One region of the Streptomyces sp. NPDC001617 genome, then DNA from elsewhere that is predicted to be linked to it. Evidence: riboswitches for the same ligand, from Rfam matches in the RefSeq annotation. Region 1 holds a riboswitch; the other holds the start of a gene.
The links. Region 1 has a riboswitch for cyclic di-AMP ahead of ACWC09_RS05910 (transglycosylase family protein). Riboswitches for the same ligand answer to the same signal wherever they lie in the genome.
Positions count from the first base shown of each region.

Region 2: another riboswitch for cyclic di-AMP. It lies ahead of ACWC09_RS21185 (transglycosylase SLT domain-containing protein); the one in region 1 lies ahead of ACWC09_RS05910 (transglycosylase family protein).

Region 1 is NZ_JBSFHA010000005.1:101,210-108,224, reverse strand. It holds gene ACWC09_RS05920 (cytochrome P450 family protein) at 1-221, shown strand, start outside; gene ACWC09_RS05915 (transglycosylase family protein) at 399-1,382, shown strand; cyclic di-AMP (ydaO/yuaA leader) riboswitch at 1,572-1,745, shown strand; gene ACWC09_RS05910 (transglycosylase family protein) at 1,749-2,432, shown strand; gene eno (phosphopyruvate hydratase) at 2,712-3,998, shown strand; gene ACWC09_RS05900 (FtsB family cell division protein) at 4,099-4,575, shown strand; partial or broken gene ACWC09_RS05895 (DUF501 domain-containing protein) at 4,604-5,005, shown strand; gene ACWC09_RS05890 (Ppx/GppA phosphatase family protein) at 5,210-6,166, shown strand; gene ACWC09_RS05885 (NAD(P)/FAD-dependent oxidoreductase) at 6,610-7,015, shown strand, end outside.
Region 2 is NZ_JBSFHA010000026.1:93,826-100,840, forward strand. It holds gene ACWC09_RS21170 (carboxylate--amine ligase) at 1-431, shown strand, start outside; gene ACWC09_RS21175 (FAD-dependent oxidoreductase) at 505-1,707, shown strand; gene ACWC09_RS21180 (HAD family hydrolase) at 1,906-2,721, shown strand; gene ACWC09_RS21185 (transglycosylase SLT domain-containing protein) at 2,740-3,222, opposite strand; cyclic di-AMP (ydaO/yuaA leader) riboswitch at 3,227-3,419, opposite strand; gene ACWC09_RS21190 (CocE/NonD family hydrolase) at 3,675-5,717, opposite strand; gene ACWC09_RS21195 (hypothetical protein) at 5,737-5,949, opposite strand; gene ACWC09_RS21200 (polyprenyl synthetase family protein) at 6,170-7,015, shown strand, end outside.

The DNA.
Region 1 (7,015 bases):
TCTCCCGCCGCGACAACCAACACCTGGGATACGGGCACGGTATTCACTACTGTCTGGGCGCTCCGCTGGCCCGACTTGAGGGGCAGACCGCGCTCGCCACACTCCTCACCCGGCTCCCTGATATGCAACTCGCCGCCGATCCATCAGAGTTGAGGTGGCGCGGCGGGCTCATCATGCGCGGACTGCGCACGCTTCCGGTCGAATTCACCCCAGTTGGCTGAATGTGTCCGCCCAGACAAACATGACACGCGCTCAAGTCTGTGATCTTCACGTGATCTACGCGGCATTAACTTGTGACAAGTGATCGTCAGCCGATACCTTCACGGACCATGGCGGCGCCAAGGCTTGGCCCAAGCTTCACGCGTCGCGGTCATTGCTGTCTCGCGAAAGGCCCCCGCATGCTCTCCGGGAACGGTCGTCACCGTCGCCCCCGCCAGGCTCCGGCACTGCTCGTCGCGGCCGGGGTGACAGGCTCCGCCATCGCCATCCCGCTGTTCGCCGCGAGCGGCGCCAGCGCGGCCGACGGGACCACCTGGGACAAGGTGGCGCAGTGCGAGACCGGCGGCTCCTGGAGTGAGAACAGCGGGAACGGCTTCTACGGCGGACTGAAGCTGACCCAGGACGACTGGGAGAAGTACGGCGGGCTCGACTACGCCCCGAGTGCCGACCTGGCCAGCCGCAACCAGCAGATAGCCGTCGCCGAGAAGCTCCTCGACGCCGAGGGTGTCGGCGCCTTCCACACCTGTGGACTGACCTCCGGGCTGACCAAGGACTCGGGCTCCGCCGATGTCGACACCGGCGTCGCGGACGGCTCGTCGAGTTCATCCGATTCGTCCGACAGCTCGGACTCGACCGGTTTGTCCAATTCATCGGGCAGCTCGGCCGGCGACTCCTCCTCGGGTGCGTCGTCCAGTGCCCAGCCCTCCGCCTCACCCGACGCTTCATCCGATTCCACAAGTAATTCTGCCGAATCGGACACATCCGCCTCGCCCTCCGGGTCCGCCGCGAGCAAGTCTCAGGGAACCGACGACTCGTCCGCAGATCGGGCGAAGGGGGATGACTCGGACAAGTCCGGCCAGGCTGTGGGGTCTTGGAGTCTCGTCGACACCGGCGCCATCGGCGGGGCCGCGGACGCCGTCACGGACACCGCCACCGGCACCGGCAAGCATCGCGGCGCCGCTGCCGACGAGAGCTCGGCCAAGAAGGCCGCGCCCGACTCGTACACGGTCCACGCCGGCGACACCCTCGCCTCCATCGCCGACTCCCTTGGCGTGGACGGCGGATGGCGTGCCCTCTATGCCGAGAACAAGCAGGCGATCGGTACCGACCCGAACCATATCTCCGCCGGTCAGGCCCTGCGACTCCCTGCCGAACAGGGTTAAAAGCGACGGGAGTTCACGTCACACTTCGCGCCGAATGTCCGGTTTGGTGAAAGTGTGGGATGAGTCTCAGAAGCCCTGATCGTCTTTGAAATTCCCCGGATTCCGTGTCTACCGTCGTCACCGCTCGGCAACACGAGCCCCGACAGCCGCAACGCCGAATCCTGCCAGCGGCCGTACGGGAACAGTCGTCGCTTAACAGCGCCGTAGGCAGGAGCGGGGGACCCAAGGTAAGCGCCGGACCCAGCGATTGACGCTGGATACGGCTAGGGGTGTAGCCGCGCCTCGTGAAAGCGAGCGTGCGGCCGGGCAACTCAACCGGCCCGAACCCGACAGCTCACCTCGCAGGCGTCGGTGAGGGGATCAACCATGCTGTTTTCCGGCAAGGGCAAGCACCGTCGTCCGTCCAAGGCCACCCGCGTCGCCGCGCTCGCCGGAGTCACCGGTGTCGCCATAGCCGCGCCGCTGATGGCGGCCGGCAGCGCCTCCGCCGCCACCGCCTCCGAGTGGGACGCGGTCGCCCAGTGCGAGTCGGGTGGCAACTGGTCCATCAACACCGGCAACGGCTACTACGGCGGTCTGCAGTTCTCCGCCTCCACCTGGGCCGCGTACGGCGGCACCGCCTACGCCTCGCAGGCCAACCAGGCCACCAAGGCGCAGCAGATCGCCGTCGCCGAGAAGGTCCTCGCCTCCCAGGGCAAGGGCGCCTGGCCGGTCTGCGGCACGGGCCTGTCCAGCGCCGCCTACAACGGCAGCAGCGCTTCGAGCAGCTCCTCCAGCGGCTCCAGCACCCGCTCCTCCGGCGGGCAGACCGCCTCCCGCTCCTCCGAGCGCACGGCCGTCAAGAAGTCGACCAAGACCGTCACCACCCCGACCGGCAAGAAGGTCAAGAAGGGCGACGGCGAGTACAAGGTCGTCAAGGGCGACACCCTCAGCTCGATCGCCGAGAAGCACCACGTCAAGGGTGGCTGGGCGAAGCTGTTCAAGCTGAACAAGGACATCGTCGAGGACGCCGACCTGATCTACCCGGGTCAGCAGCTGCACCTCAAGTAAGCAGACAGCTGAACCACAGCGCCCTGACAGCCGTGTCCTCCACCATGGAGGACACGTGAGGGCCTCCCCCGTCCCCACGGGCTCCCCGCTCCGGTGCGTGTTCCCCCGTACGCACCGGGGCGGGGCTTTTTTGCCCCCACGCTTTGTTCCGTTCGGAAACAATTTACTCTCGGTTCTGCCCAAGGGGTGGTCGGAGACGTGGCCGATCCGCCGGAGGCGGATAGGCTCGTCTCGCAGAGCCGCTGCGGCCTTGCTAACCGCGTCACATCCCAGAAGGAGATGCTCGTGCCGTCCATCGACGTCGTCGTAGCCCGGGAAATCCTGGACTCCCGAGGCAACCCCACGGTCGAGGTCGAGGTCGGCCTCGACGACGGCAGCACGGGTCGTGCCGCCGTCCCGTCCGGCGCCTCCACGGGCGCCTTCGAGGCCATCGAGCTCCGCGACGGTGACCCCAACCGCTACCAGGGCAAGGGTGTCGAGAAGGCCGTCCTCGCCGTCATCGAGCAGATCGGCCCGGAGCTGGTCGGGTACGACGCCACCGAGCAGCGCCTGATCGACCAGGCGATGTTCGACCTGGACGCCACCGACAACAAGGGCTCCCTCGGCGCCAACGCCATCCTCGGCGTCTCGCTCGCCGTCGCCCACGCCGCCTCCGAGGCCAGCGACCTCCCGCTCTTCCGCTACCTGGGCGGCCCGAACGCGCACCTGCTGCCGGTGCCGATGATGAACATCCTGAACGGCGGCTCGCACGCCGACTCCAACGTGGACATCCAGGAGTTCATGATCGCCCCGATCGGCGCGGAGACCTTCTCCGAGGCCCTGCGCTGGGGCACCGAGGTCTACCACACCCTCAAGAAGGTCCTGAAGAGCAAGGGCCTGTCCACCGGCCTCGGGGACGAGGGCGGCTTCGCCCCGAACCTGGAGTCCAACCGCGCCGCCCTGGACCTGATCCTCGAGGCCATCAAGGAAGCCGGCTACATCCCCGGCGAGCAGGTCGCCCTCGCGCTCGACGTCGCCGCCTCCGAGTTCTACAAGGACGGCACGTACAAGTTCGAGGGCAAGGACCGCTCCGCCGCCGAGATGACGGAGTACTACGAGGAGCTCGTCGCGGCCTACCCGCTCGTCTCCATCGAGGACCCGCTGTTCGAGGACGACTGGGCCGGCTGGAAGGTCCTCACCGACCGTCTCGGCGACAAGGTCCAGATCGTCGGCGACGACCTGTTCGTCACCAACCCCGAGCGCCTCGCCCGCGGCATCGAGGAGGGCACCGCCAACGCCCTCCTGGTCAAGGTGAACCAGATCGGCTCCCTCACCGAGACCCTGGACGCCGTCGAGCTCGCCCAGCGCAGCGGCTTCAAGTGCATGATGTCCCACCGCTCCGGCGAGACCGAGGACGTCACCATCGCCGACCTCGCCGTCGCCACCAACTGCGGCCAGATCAAGACCGGAGCCCCGGCCCGCTCCGAGCGCGTCGCCAAGTACAACCAGCTGCTGCGCATCGAGGAGATCCTCGACGACGCGGCGGTGTACGCGGGCCGCTCCGCTTTCCCGCGTTTCAAGGGCTGATCCCGGCAGGGCTAAGCCTTAGCCAGTCGTACGTACGTCCCCGTACCGGTCCCGTACCGTGTGCGGGGACGTACGCGCGTGTGAACGGGAGGCGGGGAACATGGCCGTGAAGGACCGGGACCGGTTCTCCACCGCGACCAGGATCAAGCTGCTCGGCGAGCAGACCGCGGCCCGGGTCTACCGCTCCCAGACCAAGCGCCAGGCCCGCCGCTCCCGCCTCACCGGCCGTGCGGCCCTGCTCGCGCTGGTGCTCTGCACCCTGGTCGTGGCGCTCGCGTACCCCATAAGGCAGTACGTCTCCCAGCGCGCGGAGATCGCCGATCTGCAGCGCCAGAAGCAGCAGGCGAAACAGCGCGTCGAGCAGCTGCGCGACCTCAAGGCACGCTGGCAGGACGACTCGTACGCCGAGCAGCAGATCCGGCAGCGGCTGCACTATGTGCTGCCGGGCGAGACGGGCTACGTCGTCATCGACCCGGACGCGGCCAAGCAGTCCCGCGCCGACCTCGGGGCCGCCGACCGGCCCTGGTACTCGAACGTCTGGGACGGGGTCGACAAGTCCGACGCCTCCGACCAGTGACCTGACCTGATTAGAGAGACAGTTCTTCGTGGAAACGCCTCCGCCGCCCACCCCGCGCACCGAGCCCACCGACGCCGACGTCGAGGCCTTCAAGCAGCAGCTCGGGCGGCCGCCGCGCGGGCTGCGCGCGATCGCGCACCGGTGCCCGTGCGGGCAGCCGGACGTCGTCGAGACGGCCCCGCGGCTTCCCGACGGCACGCCCTTCCCGACGACGTACTACCTGACGTGCCCGCGCGCCGCCTCGGCGATCGGGACGCTGGAGGCCAACGGCGTCATGAAGGAGATGACGGAGCGGCTGGGGACCGACCCGGAGCTGGCCGCCGCGTACCGGGCCGCGCACGAGGACTACCTCGCGCGCCGGGACGCCATCGAGGTCCTGGAGGGCTTCCCGAGTGCGGGTGGCATGCCGGACCGGGTGAAGTGCCTGCACGTGCTGGTGGGGCACTCCCTGGCCGCGGGGCCGGGGGTGAACCCCCTGGGCGACGAGGCGATCGCGATGCTGCCGGAGTGGTGGCTCAAGGGACCGTGTGTGCAGCCGCTGGCGGCACCCGACCCGGCCGACGAACTCCCCGAAGGGGAGAGCGGGGTCACCGACCCCACCGCGATGCGCAGCGGCTTCTTCGCCTCCAAGCCGATGGTTCCCCGGGGCTTCAGCCGCGTCGCCGCCGTCGACTGCGGTACGAACTCCATTCGACTGCTCGTGGCGGACGTCGACCCGGCCACGGGTGAGCTCCTCGAACTCGACCGGCGGATGACGATCGTGCGGCTCGGCCAGGACGTGGACCGGACCGGCCGGCTGGCCCCGGAGGCGCTGGAGCGCACGTTCGCGGCCTGCCGGGAGTACGCGGAGGTGATCCGCGGGTTCGGCGCCGAGAAGGTGCGGTTCGTGGCGACCTCGGCCTCCCGTGACGCCTCGAACCGCGACGACTTCGTCCGGGGCGTCGTGGACATCCTCGGCGTCGAGCCCGAGGTCATCTCCGGGGAGCAGGAGGCGGAGTTCTCCTTCACCGGGGCGACCAGGGAACTGACGGGCCGCGACGACCTCACCAAGCCCTATCTGGTCGTCGACATCGGTGGCGGCTCGACCGAGTTCGTCGTCGGCGAGGAGCACGTACGGGCCGCCCGTTCCGTCGACGTCGGGTGTGTGCGCATGACCGAGCGGCATCTCGTCCGCGACGGCGCCGTGAGCGACCCGCCCTCCGACGAGCAGATCGCCGCCCTGCGGGCCGACATCGAGCGGGCGCTGGACCTCGCCGAGGAGACGGTTCCGCTGGGCGAGGCGCGGACGTTGGTGGGGCTCGCGGGGTCCGTCACCACCGTGTCGGCCATCGCGCAGGAGCTGCCCGAGTACGACTCCGAGCGCATCCACCACTCCCGGGTGTCGTACGAGCGTGTTCGCGAGATCAGTGAGTGGCTGCTGCGCTCCACGCACGCCGAGCGCGCGGCCGTTGCGTCCTTGCATCCGGGGCGCGTGGACGTCATCGCCGCCGGCGCCCTCGTACTGCTGTCGATCATGGAGCGGATCGGCGCCGAGGAGGTCGTCGTGAGCGAGCACGACATCCTCGACGGCATCGCCTGGTCGGTGGCGTAGCTCTCTTTTGTTACTGATCAGTAGCTCTCTGACGAGCAGGTCGGATAGCGTATGAGCGTCAATGAGGGGCCCCTGTGGGCCCCTCATTGACGTGGCGTCGGAAAAGTTCGTGAAGTTCTTCACAAGGAATTCCGTCCCACGGAACCGTAAAAAGTGTCCGGCTGGCCCTTCCGGGGGCCGAACGGGCCCTTGAACGTGTTCAGAAGTGTGGTATGACGGGTCCGGCGGAGGGTGTCGAGGGAGGGTGTTTCGGGGTGCTCACGGCATCTCCGGAGGGCCAGAGAGGCAGCTCACGCGGCATTGACAACGGGTCGTAGCGACCCGGGTTCCCGGTGATCCACATGACCTGGATCACGTGGGTCGCGGAGGATAACACACCCCCTGTCGGAGCTTGTGAAGGGGCGCACGAGCTACCCCCCTGAGGCGGGTGGATACTCGATGGCATGAGCACCACGGAGCGTCCCAGGATCCTCGTAGTAGGCGGTGGGTACGTAGGCCTGTACGCAGCTCGGCGCATCCTCAAGAAGATGCGCTACGGCGAGGCGACCGTCACGGTCGTCGACCCCCGGTCGTACATGACCTACCAGCCCTTCCTCCCCGAAACCGCCGCCGGCAACATCTCCCCGCGCCACGTCGTCGTCCCGCTGCGACGCGTGCTGCCGAAGGCGGAGGTTCTCACCGGCCGGGTCACCACCATCGACCAGGACCGCAAGGTCGCCACGATCGCCCCGCTGGTGGGCGAGGCGTACGAGCTGCCTTTCGACTACCTGGTGATCGCGCTCGGCGCGGTCTCCCGCACCTTCCCGATCCCCGGCCTCGCCGAGCAGGGCATCGGTATGAAGGGCATCG
Region 2 (7,015 bases), on a different contig from region 1:
TCGGCTTCACCGGCATCGTCGACCTCGACCTGCGCTTCGACCGGCGCGACGGACAGTACAAGCTCCTCGACTTCAACCCGCGCATGGGCGCCCAGTTCCGGCTTTTCGAGAACGAGTCGGGGGTGGACGTCGTCCGCGCCATGCATCTGGACCTGACCGGCCGCTCCGTCCCGGAGGGGGAACAGCGCGCCGGTCACCGGTACATCGTGGAGAACATCGACCTGCCCGCCCTGCTCGCCTACCGCCGCAGCGGCTACACGACGCCGCACGCACCGGCGCGCGCGAGCGGGACGGAGCTGGCCTGGCTCGCGGGTGACGACCCGATGCCGTTCCTCACGATGCTCGCGCGCTTCGTGCGGCCGGGCGCGAAGCATCTGTATCAGCTGTGGCGCACCAACCGCCGCGGCAGCACCACCAGTTCGAGCAGCTAGCCAGCGGTATCAGCCGTATCAGCTGTCCGAGCCGGACACGAAGTGACGAAGTGACGTCCTGGGGAGGGACTTCGTGATTCAACCGGTTGCAGTCATCGGCGCCGGGCCCTTCGGCCTGTCGACCGCCGCCCATCTGCGCGCCCGCGGCATCCCGGTGCGCGTCTTCGGCGAGCCCATGGTCAGCTGGCGCGACCATATGCCCGCCGGCATGCTCCTGAAGTCCACACCGGTCGCCTCCAGCCTGGACGCGCCGCAGCCGGGCCACAACCTGGCCGACTACTGCGACGCCGCAGGCATCAAGCGCCTGGTGACGGACGAGGACATCATCCCGGTCGAGACCTTCATCGCCTACGGCGAGTGGTTCCAGCAGAAGCTGGTGCCCGAGCTGGAGCGGGTGCGGGTGGTGTCGGTGGACCGCCGCAAGGGCGGCGGCTTCGAACTCAAGCTGGACTCGGGCGAGTTGTTCACCGCCCGCGCGGTCGTCGTGGCGACCGGCCTGTCCGGCCTCGCCCACGTGCCCGCCGAACTCGCCACGGCCGCGGCGGACGGACCCACCCCCACGGGCCCGGTCTCGCACAGCTCCCAGCACCACGACCTCACGCGCTACTCCAGCAAGGACCTGATCGTCGTCGGCGCCGGCCAGTCCGCGCTGGAGACGGCGGCGCTGGCCGCGGAGGCGGGCGCGCAGGTACGGGTGGTCTCCCGCGGGAGCGGCAGGGTCGCCTTCGGCGCGCCGCCCTGGAAGCAGCCCAAGCTGCGCCCGGAGTCGCCCTTCGGCCGCGCCTGGTCCCTGTGGGCCCTCAGCTACTACCCGCAGCCCTACCGCTACCTCCCGGCCCAGACCCGTCACTACCTGGTCCGCCGGGTCCTGGGCCCGCTCGGCGCCTGGTGGCTGCGCGACCGCTTCGAGGGCAAGGTCCAGGTCAGCGAGGTCGACCGGATCGTGCGCACGGACGCGGACGGCGCCGGCCCGACGCTGTCGGTGCGCACGCACGGCGGCCAGACGGAGAAGCTGTCGGCCGATCACGTCATCGCGGCGACCGGCTACCGGGTCGACATCGCGGCGATGGACTTCCTCGGCCCCGAGCTGCGCACCCACGTCGCCGTGAGCCGCGGCACGCCCAGGCTGGGCGCCGGATACGTGTCCTCGGTCCCGGGCCTGTACTTCACCGGCCTTCCGGCGGCGGCCTCGTACGGCCCGGTGATGCGCTTCGTGTGCGGCACCGAGTTCGCCTCGCCGAGGCTCGCCAAGCACCTGGCGGCGGCGCACGCCTGATCCCCTCACCACAACGGCCCCCGATCCGTCGGTCCAGTGGGTGCGACAGAACAAGCGTCGCACCCGCCACTGACAACCGGCCGCCCTGGTGATCAAAAGTCAACGGCGGTACGGAAGTTGACCGTGGGACGACGGTGAACGGGGCGGTCGTCCGGTTCGCGATGAGTCGGTGGTGCGTCCTGTCCGTATTCTCTGATCATGGCCGCACCCACCGCGTATGCACTCATCGCCACCGACCTGGACGGCACGCTGCTGAGAGGCGACGACACGCTCTCCGACCGGTCCGTCGCCGCCCTCGCGCGCGTGGCGGAGGCCGGCACCCGGCACCTCGTGGTGACCGGCCGCCCGGCCCCGAGAGTGCGTCCGCTCCTCGACGACCTGGGCAGCGGGGGGCTCGCGGTGTGCGGGCAGGGCGCGCAGGTGTACGACGCCGACGCGGACCGTCTGCTGTGGTCCGTCACCCTTGACCGGGAGCTGGCCGAGACGGCCCTCGGCAAGATAGAGGCCGAGGTCGGCCAGGTGTACGCGGCCGTCGACCAGGACGGCGTGGACGGCCTCACGCTCATCGAGCCGGGCTATCTGATGCCGCACCCCACGCTGCCCGCCGTACGGGTCGACCGGCGCGACGACCTGTGGTGCGAGCCGATCAGCAAGGTGCTGCTGCGTCACCCGGACCTGTCCGACGACGAGTTGGCGGCGACCGCGCGCGCGGTGGTCGGTTCTCTGGCCACCGTCACCATGTCGGGGCCCGGCACCGTCGAACTCCAGCCATGCGGCATCACCAAGGCGACGGGCCTCGCCCTGGCCGCCGAACACCTGGGCCTGGGCCCGCGGGAGACGATCGCCTTCGGGGACATGCCCAACGACATCCCCATGTTCGACTGGGCCGCCCACGGCGTCGCCATGGCCAACGCCCATCCCGAACTCAAGGCGGTGGCCGACGAGATCACCCTGTCGAACGAGGACGACGGCATCGCCGTCGTCCTCGAAAGACTCTTCCCGGGCGCCCGGTAGACAGGCGGCTCGTACGCCTCAGTAGGCGCCCCAGACGTTGTCGATCGACCCGTACCGATGGGCCGCGTAGTTGCAGGCGGCGGTGATGTTGGCGACCGGGTCGTACGGGTCCCACGACGTGCCGCTGACGTGGTACGCGGTGAAGGTCGGGTCGATCACCTGGAGCAGGCCCTTGGAGGGGGTGCCGGCCAGGGCGTTCGAGTCCCAGTTGTTGATGGCGTACGGGTTGCCGGACGACTCACGGATCACATTGCGGTAGATGCCGTTGTACGACCCCGGGATGCCGTGCTGGGCCATGACCTGCAGGGAGGCCCGGATCCAGCCGTCGAGGTTGTTGGCATAGCCCAGCGAGGAGGCGGTGACCACCGACGTGGGGGCCGCGGAGGCGCTGGTCGCGCCGATGACCGGGAGGGCGAGCACGGCGGCGCCCGTACCGATGACGGCGAGCTTGCGGGCGAGGCGGGAGCTTCTGAGGCGGCGGGGCTGAGCGGCAGCAGGCATGACGGGGTTTCCTCTCCGGCGCCTGCGAGGTGAGCTGTCGGGTTCGGGCGGGAGCTGCCCGGCCGCATCGCCGTAAGGCGACACGACTTCACCCCTAGCCGATCCGGAATGTCCGAAGACATCCCGACCCGGCGACTTACCTGGGTTCCCCGCTCCTGCCGTGCGTTCTCGGTAGACGGTTCGGGCGGCGGCAGGATTCGGCGTCCGCCCGACAGGCCGGGAACGTATGCGAGAGCACATGTCCGGAACAAGTGCCGGATTCACTCATCAAGCCGGTTGACCTAGATATGAGGCGTTTGAGGTGCTTGATCCTTTGCGGGTGCCAACCTCAACTGGCATACCGGAGAAGGCGGATCGGTCGAAATGTGCCGGAATGTGGATCATGGATCCGAGTGAGCCAAGTCACGGGCTTTCGCAAGAGTGGTAAATCGGGCAATGAGCCCAACTCGTAGTCAACCGGCTGTCCGTGGAATCCGCTTCTCCCAGGTCCGATGGAAGACGACCTCCCCACCCTCCGTGCAAATCACCTCATTGGATGTGAAAAAGGATTCCCGGTCGCAGGTGATCTCGGACCGTGTACGGATCGTCGTGTCCCAGGCCGCATTCGGACGGTGCAGCCGGATTGACCAGTCCGAGCGGGTGCGGGCCGACAACGGGTCGCTCTCCCGGATCGTGTACGTCTCCAGCGCGTCCTCGGTGAACTCCAGGCCGTCGGGGTACACGCGCGTGCCGCCGTAGCGCGGGCCGACCTCCAGTCGCCACTCGCCCTTGGCCACGTCCCGCACCACCAGCCGCTCGGGGCGCGGCTCGTCCAGCGTGGCGGGGCTCCATCCACCAGCGGCTACGCCGCGGGTCACTCCGAGCGACTCGGCCTGCTCCGGCTCCTCGAAGGTGATCGCCCGCTCGTCCGACGCACGCGCGCGTACCGGAAGTTCCAGTGAACTGCCCGCCGGGTCCAGGGTGAACCCGGCCGCCGAGTCGGCCTGCGGCCACACCCACGGCCAGTACGCGGAGGAGACGGCGAGCCGGATGCGGTGGCCGGCCGGGAAGGCGTACCCGATGCCGTTCAGCTCGAACTCGACGTCCTCGGTGGCGCCGGGGGGCCACGGCACGTCCCTGTCCCGTCCCTGACGGGCCGACAGGTTCAGCACGCCCCGCGTCACGAGGGTCGACGCGCCGTCCGGTGCGAGGTCGCACAGCCGTGCGGCAATCTGACCGCTCTTCACTTCGGAGGTCACCCGCAACCGCACCTTCGGCCGCCCCAGCACCCAGGTCTCCTCACCCACCTCGAAGTCGAAGCACGCCGACCGCGCGTCCTCCTCCCGCTGGTCCGGCGGTAGGTCGGCGTCGTTGCCGAAGGGGAAGAAACGGCCGGCGTCGACGCCTGTGTGCTGCGGTGAGCGGACCGGTACGGGGGCAGTGGTATGTGACATAGCACTGCCCTCAAGGCCGTACGACACCGCCGTCACGTGGGGAGAAGGCCAGGCCGGCTCGCCCACCCAGCGGCCCGGCAGCTTGGCGTACACCGTCGCCGGGGCGTGCGAGTCGCTGATGCAGGAACGCAGCAAGGGCTCGCGCATCGCCCCGGAGTCGATGCCCTTCAGCCAGTGGTCCCACCAGCGCAGGGTCTCCTGGAGGAAGCCGATCGCAGGGCCGGGCGGCAGGCCGTGGTCCGGGTACCGGTGGGGCCAGGGGCCGATCAGGCCGCGGACGCGGTCGGCCGGGAGGTGCTCGACGAGACGCAGCACCGTGTCGCGGTAGGGGTCGTGCCAGCCGCCCACCGCGAGGACGGCGGCCTCGATCGTGCCGTAGTCCTCGCAGACGCTGCCGTGGCGCCAGTAGTCGTCGCGGGTCTGGTGGGCGAGCCAGGTGTGGATGAACGGGTCGACGGCCTCCAGCCGTCCCCGCCACATGTCCCGCCAGATCGGACCGACGTACTCCGGGTCCGGCGGGCGGGAGACGAAGGCGAGCAGGGTCGCCGCCCATGCGTGCATGTCCACCCCGAGGACGGAACCTCCGGTGTAGTGCACGTCGTTGTCATAACGGTCGTCCGTGGAGCAGACCGTGACGATCGCCTTGAGCGGCTCGGGCGCGAGGGCCGCGATCTGGAGGGAGTTGAACCCGCCCCAGGAGATGCCGAACATGCCCACCTTGCCGTCGCACCAGGGCTGCGCGGCAAGCCAGTTGACCACCTCGACGCCGTCGGCGAGTTCCGTCGCCGAGTACTCGTCCGTCGGCATGCCCTCGCTGTTGCCGTGCCCTCGGATGTCGACCCGGACGGAGGCGTAGCCGTGGCCCGCGTACCAGGGATGGCGCTGGTGGTCGCGGGGCGCGGTCCAGTCGGAGAGGCGGTACGGGAGGTACTCCAGGAGCGCCGGCACGGGCTCGTCGGTCAGCGGGCGCCACACGCGCGCGTACAGCAGCGTCCCGTCGGGGAGCGGGATCCAGAGGTCCTCGTGGGCGGTGTCGTAGGGGAAGGACGTACGGATGTGCATGAGCGGGACCCCGTTGGCATCAGTGGACCGGATGCATCGTGCGGCGCAGCCGGGGCATCGCGGCCATCACGGCCAGGCCCGCGGCCACCGCGCCTGCATGCCGGGGAACGAGAAGCGTTCCCAGACCTCCAGGCCGGAGAGGGTGCAGGCCCTCGGGCCGGCCGAAGAAGGCGTGATCGTCCTCGGAGGGCGGCCCGCTGCCGGGCTCGACGTCGACTTCTGTTCGGGACACGGGCCGCTGCTTCCCTCCAGGTGGACAGCGCAAGTCGGTAAATATCTGCTGTTATCAGGTGATCAGAAACATACCGGGCGTGATCCGGTACCGCCCCTCCTGGACGGGTGGGGGGCATCGGTGATCGAAAGGTGACCGGATACGCTGACTTGAGTGATGGCAGCGACCTATCGACAAACCGTGTAACCGCCAGTAGACACCAGCAGACAGGAGACCCCTCGTGACCGTCGTCGGGCCGTTCGGGCTGAGCGTGCGGGACCAGGCTCTGGAAGCCGATGTCCAGGCCGGAATGGCGGCCGTCGAGGAGGGCTTGCTCGAAGCCACCAAGAGTGAGGTCCCCTTCATCACGGAGGCCGCCCAACACCTGGTGCGAGCGGGTGGAAAGCGGTTTCGGCCGCTTCTCGTGATGCTTGCTGCACAGTTCGGGGATCCCTATGCCCCCGGAGTCGTGCCGTCGGCCGTGGTGGTGGAGCTGACCCACCTGGCGACGCTGTACCACGACGACGTCATGGACGAGGCCGCGGTGCGGCGCGGGGTCGACAGTGCGAACACCCGCTGGGGCAACTCGGTGGCGGTCCTGACCGGCGACTTCCTCTTCGCGCGCGCGTCGCACATCCTGGCCGACCTGGGCCCGGAGGCCGTCCGTGTCCAGGCCGAGGCGTTCGAGCGCCTCGTCACCGGGCAGATCCTGGAGACGGCGGGGCCGCAGGACGGCCGCGATCCGGTTGAGCACTACCTGGACGTGCTGAGCGGCAAGACGGGCTCCCTGGTGGCGGTCTCGTGCCGTTTCGGCGCGATGATGTCGGGAGCCGACGAGACGGTGGTGGACGTCCTCACCCAGTACGGGGAGCGCCTGGGCGTCGCCTTCCAGCTCGCCGACGACGTACTGGACATCGCGTCCGACTCCCGCGAGTCGGGCAAGACGCCGGGGACGGACCTGCGCGAGGGCATCCCCACCCTTCCGGTCCTACGACTCCGGGAGCGGGCGGAGCGGCTGGGGCTGGCCGAGGACATCGCCCTGCGCGAGCTCCTGGATTCCGACCTCACCGACGACGCGAGGCACGCG